DNA from 2 places in the Burkholderia metallica genome. Region 1 is predicted to be linked to the other one. Evidence: predicted binding sites of a transcription regulator. Region 1 holds the regulator's gene; the other holds the start of a gene.
What was found. The regulator FliA, encoded in region 1, starts transcription of late flagellar genes. The targets are predictions, from matches to a motif close to CTAAAGTTTNNNNNNNNNNNGCCGNTA.

Region 1 (4,679 bases):
CCGCCCGGTGGTCGCCAATCCGTATGCGGCAGGCGAAGGCGGGTTGCCGGACGTGTTCTCGTCGGTATTCGGCGCCAGCGCCGATGCGCACGATGCGCACGACCCGGTCGCGCCGCCTTCGATCGACGCGGCGGCGCCCGCGGACATGCCGTCGGTCGCCGCGCCTGCCGCCGGTGCGCCGGCCGCGACCTCCGAACCCGCGCCGTGGCTGGTCGAGCACGCGAAGCGCCTGACGCACCAGCGCGACGCGCTGATTGCCCGGGCGCACGCGGCGCCCGCCGTGCCGCAGGCGAGCGCGCCGGCCGCGCCGGCCGCCGCGAGCGCGACGCCGCCCGACTGGGCACGCGACATCGTGCGCGACGCCGAGCGCCGGATGCCGGCCGCGGCCGTGCGCACGCCCGACCCGGGTGCGACGCACGCCGCGAAGGCGGCCGAACGCACGCGCCTGTCCGCCGATGCGGCCGCCGCGGTCGCCGATGCGGTGAAGTCGCGCATCGAGCGGATCGTCAACGATACGGTGATGCAGGAGCTGGGCGAGTTGCGCGGGATGATGGAAGCGCAGTTCGACAACCTGATGTGGCACGACCGCCAGCGTCGCAGCGCCGTGCATGGCGCGCTGACGAAGCACCTGTTCGCCGCCGGCTTCTCCGCGCAGCTCGTGCGGATGCTGGTCGACAACCTGCCGGCGGGCGACGGCGCGCAGACCTTCGAGCAGGCCGTCGACTGGGCGCAGTCGGTGCTCGCGTCGAACCTGCCGGTGCTCGACAGCGAGGACGCGCTGATGGAGCGCGGCGGCGTGTTCGCGCTGATGGGGCCGACCGGCGTCGGCAAGACCACCACCACCGCGAAGCTGGCCGCACGCTGCGTGATGCGCTTCGGCGCGAGCAAGGTCGCGCTGCTGACCACCGACAGCTACCGGATCGGCGGCCACGAACAACTGCGCATCTTCGGCAAGATCCTCGGCGTGCCCGTGCACGCGGTGAAGGACGCGGGCGATCTCGCGCTCGCTCTGTCCGAGCTGCGCAACAAGCACATCGTGCTGATCGACACGATCGGCATGAGCCAGCGCGACCGCGCGGTGTCCGACCAGATCGCGATGCTGCACGGCGCGAACGCGCCGGTGCAGCGCCTGCTGCTGCTGAACGCAACGAGCCACGGCGACACGCTCAACGAAGTCGTGCAGGCGTATCGCAGCGCGGGCGAGCATCCGGACCTCGCCGGCTGCATTCTCACGAAGCTCGACGAGGCGACCCACCTCGGCGGCGTGCTCGACACGGTGATCCGCTACAAGCTGCCGGTCCACTACGTGTCGACCGGCCAGAAGGTGCCGGAGAACCTGTACGTCGCATCGACCCGTTTCCTGCTGAAGAGCGCGTTCTGTGTACCGCGCGACGGCTCGCCCTTCGTGCCGCAAGACGACGACATGCCGACGCTGCTTTCCGCACTGACCGCACGTTCCACCGCCGAGCTGCACGAGGTGCGATTTGGATAAACGAACCATCGACCAGGCCGAAGGGCTGCGGCGCCTGCTGGCCGGGCGCGCGTCGCGCATCGTCGCGGTGACGGGCGGGCCGGCGAGTGTCGGCTGCACGTCCACCGTCGTGAACCTGGCGGCGGCGCTCGCGTCGCTCGGCAAGGACGTGCTCGTCGTCGACGAGCGCGCCGACGTGCATTCGGCCAGCGCGACGCTCGCGGGCGCATGGCTGCGCGACGGCGAGCGCACGCGGGTCGCGGCCGGCTTCGGCCTGTGCGCGGCCGCGCGGCTCGCGCGGGCCGGCTACACCGGCGCGCAATTGAGCGACTTCATCGACGGGCCGTCCGACATCGTGCTCGTCGACGCGCAGCTCGGCGCCGACGGATCGTTCTCGGCGCTCGCGCGCGAAGCGCACGACGTGCTGGTCGTCACGCGGGTCGCCGCGCAGGCGATCACCGAGGCGTACGCGTGCATGAAGCGGCTTCATTACGCCCATGCGGTCGCGCAGTTCCGCGTGCTGACCAATCACGTCGGCAGCCCCGCGGACGCGAAGGTCGCGTTCGACAATCTCGCGGGCGTCGCGAGCCGCTACCTGGCGGTATCGATCGCCGATGCGGGCTGCGTGAGCGCCGATCCGCTCGTCGAACATGCGCGCGAGCTGATGCGTGCCGCGGTCGACGCGTTCCCGTCGTCGGCCGCCGCGCGCGACTACCGGCAGATTGCCGCCGACCTGCTGTACTGGCCGATGCGCCCGCGCTCGGGCGCGGGCCGCGCCGTGCACGCGGGCGGCAAGCCGTCGTATGAGGCGGGCGCGGCACACGCCGCGTGAGCGCCATCGGAAGGAGAGGGGCCATGATGTACAACGCTCAAGGAAAGATGTCCCAGGCCGACGTGCTCGCGCAATATGCGCCGCTCGTACGGCGCCTGGGGCTGCAGCTCGTCGCGAAGATGCCGGCGAGCGTCGACCTCGACGATCTGATCCAGGCCGGCATGATCGGCCTGATGGACGCGGCCGGCCGCTACAAGGAGGACCAGGGCGCGCAGTTCGAGACCTACGCGACGCAGCGCATCCGCGGCGCGATGCTCGACGAGCTGCGCAGCAACGACTGGCTGCCGCGCAGCCTGCGCAAGACGTCGCGCGAAGTCGAGCACGCGGTGCACCAGATCGAACAGCATCTGGGCCGCTCGGCAACCGAGACCGAGATCGCGCAGCACCTGAACATGCCGCTCGACGAGTATCAGGGGATGCTGCAGGACCTGCACGGCAGCCAGCTCATCTACTACGAGGATTTCGACCGCGCGGCCGACGACGAGCCGTTTCTCGACCGCTACCGTGTCGATCACGCCGATCCGCTGTCGGCGCTGCTCGACGAGCACCTGCGCGAAGCGCTCGTCGAGGCGATCGAGCGGCTGCCGGAGCGCGAGAAGCTGCTGATGTCGCTGTACTACGAACGGGGTCTGAATCTGCGCGAGATCGGCGCGGTGCTCGAAGTGAGCGAGTCGCGCGTGTGCCAGCTGCACAGCCAGGCCGTCGCGCGCCTGCGCGCGCGGCTGCGCGAACAGGCGTGGGTCGGCGCGGAGTCCTGACCCTTTCTTGACGCCCGCGCGCGCCGCTGCCGCGCGGCGCATGCGCATTTCGCGCGCCGATTTGCTACAATCCCCTCCGTTTTCCGAGGAGCGTTGCGACGGACCTCCTGTGTCCGCCAGGCTCGGAAGGCTTCACCAAGCAGTCGTGCGGCACAACCGCGCCGGCTCCGCTTCCTGAACGGCGCTCACGTCACCAATCTAGAAACTTTTTAGAAAGGAGGGCGTGATGAACGCCATTATCGATTCCAAGGCTTCCCAGGATTACGTCGTCGCCGACATGGCGCTGGCCGGCTGGGGCCGCAAGGAACTGAACATCGCCGAGACCGAAATGCCGGGCCTCGTGCAGATCCGCGACGAATACAAGGCGCAGCAGCCGCTGAAGGGCGCGCGCATTGCCGGCTCGCTGCACATGACGATCCAGACGGGCGTGCTGATCGAGACGCTGAAGGCGCTCGGCGCGGACGTGCGCTGGGCGTCGTGCAACATCTTCTCGACGCAGGACCACGCGGCTGCCGCGATCGTCGAAGCCGGCACGCCGGTGTTCGCGTTCAAGGGCGAATCGCTCGACGAATACTGGGAGTTCTCGCACCGCATCTTCGAATGGCCGAACGGCGAATTCGCGAACATGATCCTGGACGACGGCGGCGACGCCACGCTGCTGCTGATCCTCGGCGCGAAGGCCGAGAAGGACCGTTCGGTGATCGCGAAGCCGACCAACGAGGAAGAAGTGGCGCTGTACAAGTCGATCGCGAAGCACCTCGACGCGGACCCGACCTGGTACTCGACGCGCCTCGCGCACATCAAGGGCGTGACCGAAGAAACCACGACCGGCGTGCACCGCCTGTACCAGATGGAAAAGGACGGCCGCCTGCCGTTCCCGGCATTCAACGTGAACGATTCGGTCACGAAGTCGAAGTTCGACAACCTGTACGGCTGCCGTGAATCGCTGGTCGACGGCATCAAGCGCGCGACCGACGTGATGATCGCGGGCAAGGTCGCGGTCGTCGCGGGCTACGGCGACGTGGGCAAGGGCTGCGCGCAGTCGCTGCGCGGCCTGGGCGCGACCGTGTGGGTCACCGAAATCGACCCGATCTGCGCGCTGCAGGCGGCGATGGAAGGCTACCGCGTCGTGACGATGGAATACGCGGCCGACAAGGCCGACATCTTCGTGACGGCGACCGGCAACTACCACGTGATCAACCACGATCACATGAAGGCGATGCGCCACAACGCGATCGTCTGCAACATCGGCCACTTCGACTCGGAAATCGACGTTGCGTCGACGCGCCAGTACCAGTGGGAAAACATCAAGCCGCAGGTCGACCACATCATCTTCCCGGACGGCAAGCGCGTGATCCTGCTGGCGGAAGGCCGCCTCGTGAACCTCGGCTGCGCGACCGGCCACCCGTCGTTCGTGATGTCGAACTCGTTCGCGAACCAGACGCTCGCGCAGATCGAGCTGTTCGTGCGCGGCAGCGAGTACGAGAACAAGGTGTACGTCCTGCCGAAGCACCTCGATGAAAAGGTCGCGCGCCTGCACCTCGCGCGCATCGGCGCGAACCTGTCCGTGCTGTCGGACGAGCAGGCCGCGTACATCGGCGTGCAGAAGGACGGCCCG
Region 2 (4,679 bases), 400 kb from region 1:
AGAGCTGCGCGGTCGCGCACGGCAACCTGTCGGTCGTCGTCAACACGCAGCCGGTGGTGTCGCAGCCGGGGCCGTTCTCGAACGGGCAGACGGTGGTCGCGCAGCAGTCGCAGATCCAGCTCAAGCAGGACAACGGCGCGCTGAAGATGGTGACGGCCGGCGCGAACCTCGCCGACGTCGTGAAGGCGCTGAACACGCTCGGCGCGACGCCCGCGGACCTGATGTCGATCCTGCAGGCGATGAAGGCCGCCGGCGCGCTGCGCGCCGACCTGGAGATCATCTAAATGGCAGCCACGCTCCCGAACGCGAACGACCTCACGCAGCGCTTTGCGCTCGACGTGCAGGGTTTCGATGCGCTGCGCGCGCAGGCGAAGCAGTCGCCGCAGGCCGGCGCGAAGGCGGTCGCCGGCCAGTTCGACGCGATGTTCACGCAGATGATGCTCAAGAGCATGCGCGACGCGTCGCCCGACGGCGGGCTGTTCGATTCGCATACGTCGAAGATGTACACGTCGATGCTCGACCAGCAGCTCGCGCAGCAGATGTCGACGCGCGGGATCGGCGTCGCCGACGCGCTGATGAAGCAGTTGCTGCGCAACGCGGGGCAGGGCGCGGGCAGCGGCTCGGCGGCCGACGTCGGCGCGGCCGGGCTGGGCGCGGCCGGCCTCGGCGGGGCCGGCAACGAAGGCGGCCTCGCCGCGATGAACGCGATGGCGCGGGCCTACGCGAACGCGGCGAACAACGGCGGGCTCGCCGGCACGCGCGGCTACTCGGCCGGCAGCGCGCTGACGCCGCCGCTGAAGGGCGCGAGCGGCGTGCAGGACGCCGACGCGTTCGTCGACCGGCTCGCGGGCCCCGCGCAGGCGGCCAGCGCGTCGACGGGCATCCCGGCGCGCTTCATCGTCGGCCAGGCCGCGCTCGAATCGGGCTGGGGCAAGCGCGAGATCCGCGCGAGCGACGGCTCGACGAGCTACAACGTGTTCGGCATCAAGGCGACCAAGGGCTGGACCGGCCGCACGGTGTCGGCGCTGACGACGGAATACGTGAACGGCACGCCGCGCCGCGTGGTCGCGAAATTCCGCGCGTACGATTCGTACGAGCACGCGATGACCGATTACGCGAACCTGCTGAAGAACAATCCGCGCTATGCGGGCGTGCTGAGCGCGAGCCGCAGCGTCGAAGGCTTTGCGCACGGGATGCAGAAGGCCGGCTACGCGACCGATCCGAACTACGCGAAGAAGCTGATTTCGATCATGCAGCAGATCGGCTGACGGCCCCGTCGGCGACCGCCCGCTGCACCCTCTGGACCGCGCCCGGCAGCCCGCCGCGCGCGGTTTCAACGTTTGCGCGAAAATAATCCCCGAATTCGATCTAAACTTTCGGTCAGCACTGCCGCTAAGTGTGAGAGACCTGCGACCGGGCCCCCGTTCTGGCCCGGTTTTATCGCGCACCGGTTGCACGGGCGCCCATGACAAGAAAGACCGGCTAGCCATGAATATCGAAACGTCGACGGACCCCAGCCTGGATGCAGGCCACTCCGGGCCCGACTATGCCCGCCGCAATCCGCTGGAAATCGGCGTGCAGCTGCGCAACCTCGTCAACCGCGGCGATTTCCTGACCGTCCAGTATCCGGGCGGCCAGCTCGTCACGCGCCTGCTCGAGGTGGATGTCGGCGCGCGGACGTTCACGTTCGACTGGGGTGCGCTGGCCGAGCAGAACGCCGGCATCCTCGGCGCGTCGCACTGCACGTTCGCGGCCGCGCCGGAGGGCGTGCGCGTCGAATTCTCCACGGGCACGCCGCGCGAGACGCGCTACGAGGGGCTGCCCGCGTTCGTCGCCGATTTCCCCGACGTGCTGACGTGCATCCAGCGCCGCGAATATTTCCGCGTCGATGCGCCGATCGTCGATCCGTTCCTGTGCCGCGGCAAGCTGCCGGACGGCGAAAGCTTCCTGTTCGAGGTGCACAACCTGTCGCTCGGCGGCGTGGGGCTGCGCACGGCCGACGAACGCGTCGAGACGCTCGAGGTCGGCACGCTGCTGCCCGACGTCGAGCTCGAGCTGACCGGCCACGGCAAGCTGTCGCTCGACCTGCAGCTCGTGTCGCAGCGTTCGACGCAGATGCCGAACGGATCGCGGCGCTACCAGCTCGGCTTTCGCTACATGTCGCTGCCGGGCAGCGCGGAGAACACGCTGCAGCGGCTGATCACGCAGCTCGAGATGAAGCGCCGCTCGCTCGCGCGGGCCTGACGCGCACGCGTCGGCCGGCCCCGCCCGGGGCGGCCCGCGCACCGTCGGCGCACAGTCGGCGGCCGGGTCCGCCGCACGCTTCGACCCGTGACGCGCGCACGCGCGTCGCGCGTGCATTTTTCCCTCAATTTTCCGAAATCGCGGCCGTTATACCGGGAGTCACGCAACCCGGCGGCCGCAGCGCGGCCGGCTCATCAGGATCGCGCATGTCCAACACACTCATGAACCTCGGCGTCAGCGGCCTGAATGCCGCGCTCTGGGGCCTCACGACGACCGGCAACAACATCAGCAACGCGGCGACGCCGGGCTATTCGGTCCAGCGGCCCGTGTATGCGGAAGCGAGCAGCCAGTACTCGGGCAGCGGTTACATGCCGCAAGGCGTGAACACCGTCACCGTGCAGCGGCAGTACAGCCAGTACCTGAGCGACCAGATGAACACCGCGCAGACGCAGGGCGGCGCGCTGTCGACGTGGTACACGCTCGTCGCGCAGCTGAACAACTACATCGGCAGCCCGACGGCGGGGGTCTCGACCGGGATCACGAACTACTTCACCGGGCTGCAGAACGTCGCGAACAACGCGTCCGACCCGTCGGTGCGGCAGACCGCGATCAGCAACGCCCAGACGCTGGCCAACCAGCTCAACGCGGCCGGCCAGCAGTACGACGCGCTGCGCCAGAGCGTGAACACGCAGCTCACCAGCACCGTGTCGCAGATCAACACGTACACCGCGCAGATCGCGCAGCTGAACCAGCAGATCGCGGCGGCGAGCAGCCAAGGGCAGCCGCCGAACCAGCTGCTGGACCAGCGCGACCTCGCGGTGTCGAACCTGTCGGGCCTGGCCGGTATCCAGGTCGTGCGCAACGACAGCGGTTACAGCGTATTCATGTCGGGTGGCCAACCGCTCGTCGTCGCCGACAAGAGCTACCAGCTTGCGGCCGTCACGTCGCCGTCGGATCCGAGCGAGCTGACCGTCGTGTCGCAGGGGATCGCCGGCGCGAAGCCGCAGGGGCCGGACCAGGTGTTGCCCGATTCGTCGCTGTCGGGCGGCACGCTCGGCGGCCTGCTCGCGTTCCGCAGCCAGACGCTCGACCCCGCACAGGCCCAGCTCGGCGCGATCGCGACCAGCTTCGCCGCGCAGGTCAACGCGCAGAACGCACTCGGCATCGACCTGTCGGGCAACAAGGGCGGCAACCTGTTCGCGACGCCGTCGCCGACCGTGTACGCGAACCAGGGCAATACCGGCAACGCGTCGCTGTCCGTGTCGTTCGCGAACGCGTCGCAGCCGACGACAAGCGACTACACGCTGTCCTACGACGGCGCGAACTACACGCTGACCGACCGCGCGAGCGGCGCGGTGGTCGACCAGAAGGCGGGGCCGATGCCTGTTTCGCTCGGCGGCCTGAATTTCTCGATCCCGTCGGGCTCGATGAGTGCCGGTGACAAGTTCACCGTGCTGCCGACGCGCGGCGCGCTGAACGGCTTCGGCCTCGCCACGACGAGCGCGTTGGCGATCGCGGCAGCATCGCCGGCCGTCACGTCGGCGGCGAGCACCAACATCGGCACGGGCAAGATCACGCTGGGCGGCGTAACCGCGGGCTATCAAGTGCCGACGACCAAGCTGACCTATGACGCGACGGCGAAAACGCTGACGGGTTTCCCGGTCGGCACCACGGTGACGATCGGCACCACGCCGCCGACGTCGGTCACGATCAACAGCCCGACGGACACCGTCCCGTACGATCCGGCGGCGGGCGCGACGATGACGATGTCGGGAACGGCCGCGGGCGCGCTCAACGGCGTGAGCGTCACGCTGTCCGGCGCACCGGCGACCGGCGACTCGTTCACGATCGGGCCGTATGCGGGCGGCACCAGCGACGGCTCCAACGCGCTCGCGCTGTCGAAGCTGGTCAACGCGAAGGCGTTCGGCAACGGCACGACGACGCTCACGGGCGCGTATGCGAGCTACGTGAACGGCATCGGCAACACGACGACCCAGTTGAAGTCGTCGAGCGCCGCGCAGACCGGGCTGATCGGCCAGATCACCGAGGCGCAGCAGTCGGTGTCGGGCGTGAACACCAACGAGGAAGCGGCCAACCTGATGCAGTACCAGCAGTTCTACCAGGCGAACGCGAAGGTGATCCAGACGGCGGCGACGCTGTTCCAGACCGTACTCGGCCTGTTCAATTGACCGGATTCGAGGGATAGAAGCGATGCGGATTTCCAGCGCCCAGTTCTTCCAGCTGAACGTTTCACAAATGAACGATCAGCAGGCCCAGCTTGCGCAGCTGTATCAGCAGATCTCGAGCGGTGTGAGCCTGCAGACGGCGGCGGACAATCCAGCCGGCGCGGCGCAGGCCGTGCAGCTGTCGATGACGTCGGCGACGCTGTCGCAGTACGCGACCAACCAGAGCGCGGCGCTCGCGTCGCTGCAGGC

Region 2: flgK (flagellar hook-associated protein FlgK) is a predicted target of FliA. The motif match lies at 2,368-2,394, and genes of this name have one in related genera.

Annotation. Positions count from the first base shown of each region.
Region 1 covers NZ_CP013401.1:226,174-230,852, forward strand. The annotation lists gene flhF (flagellar biosynthesis protein FlhF) at 1-1,492, shown strand, start outside; gene WJ16_RS00960 (P-loop NTPase family protein) at 1,485-2,303, shown strand; gene WJ16_RS00965 (RNA polymerase sigma factor FliA) at 2,327-3,061, shown strand; S-adenosyl-L-homocysteine riboswitch at 3,141-3,255, shown strand; gene ahcY (adenosylhomocysteinase) at 3,288-4,679, shown strand, end outside.
Region 2 covers NZ_CP013401.1:3,385,473-3,390,151, reverse strand. The annotation lists gene WJ16_RS15315 (flagellar basal body P-ring protein FlgI) at 1-284, shown strand, start outside; gene flgJ (flagellar assembly peptidoglycan hydrolase FlgJ) at 285-1,268, shown strand; gene WJ16_RS15305 (flagellar brake protein) at 1,489-2,244, shown strand; gene flgK (flagellar hook-associated protein FlgK) at 2,451-4,433, shown strand; gene flgL (flagellar hook-associated protein FlgL) at 4,456-4,679, shown strand, end outside.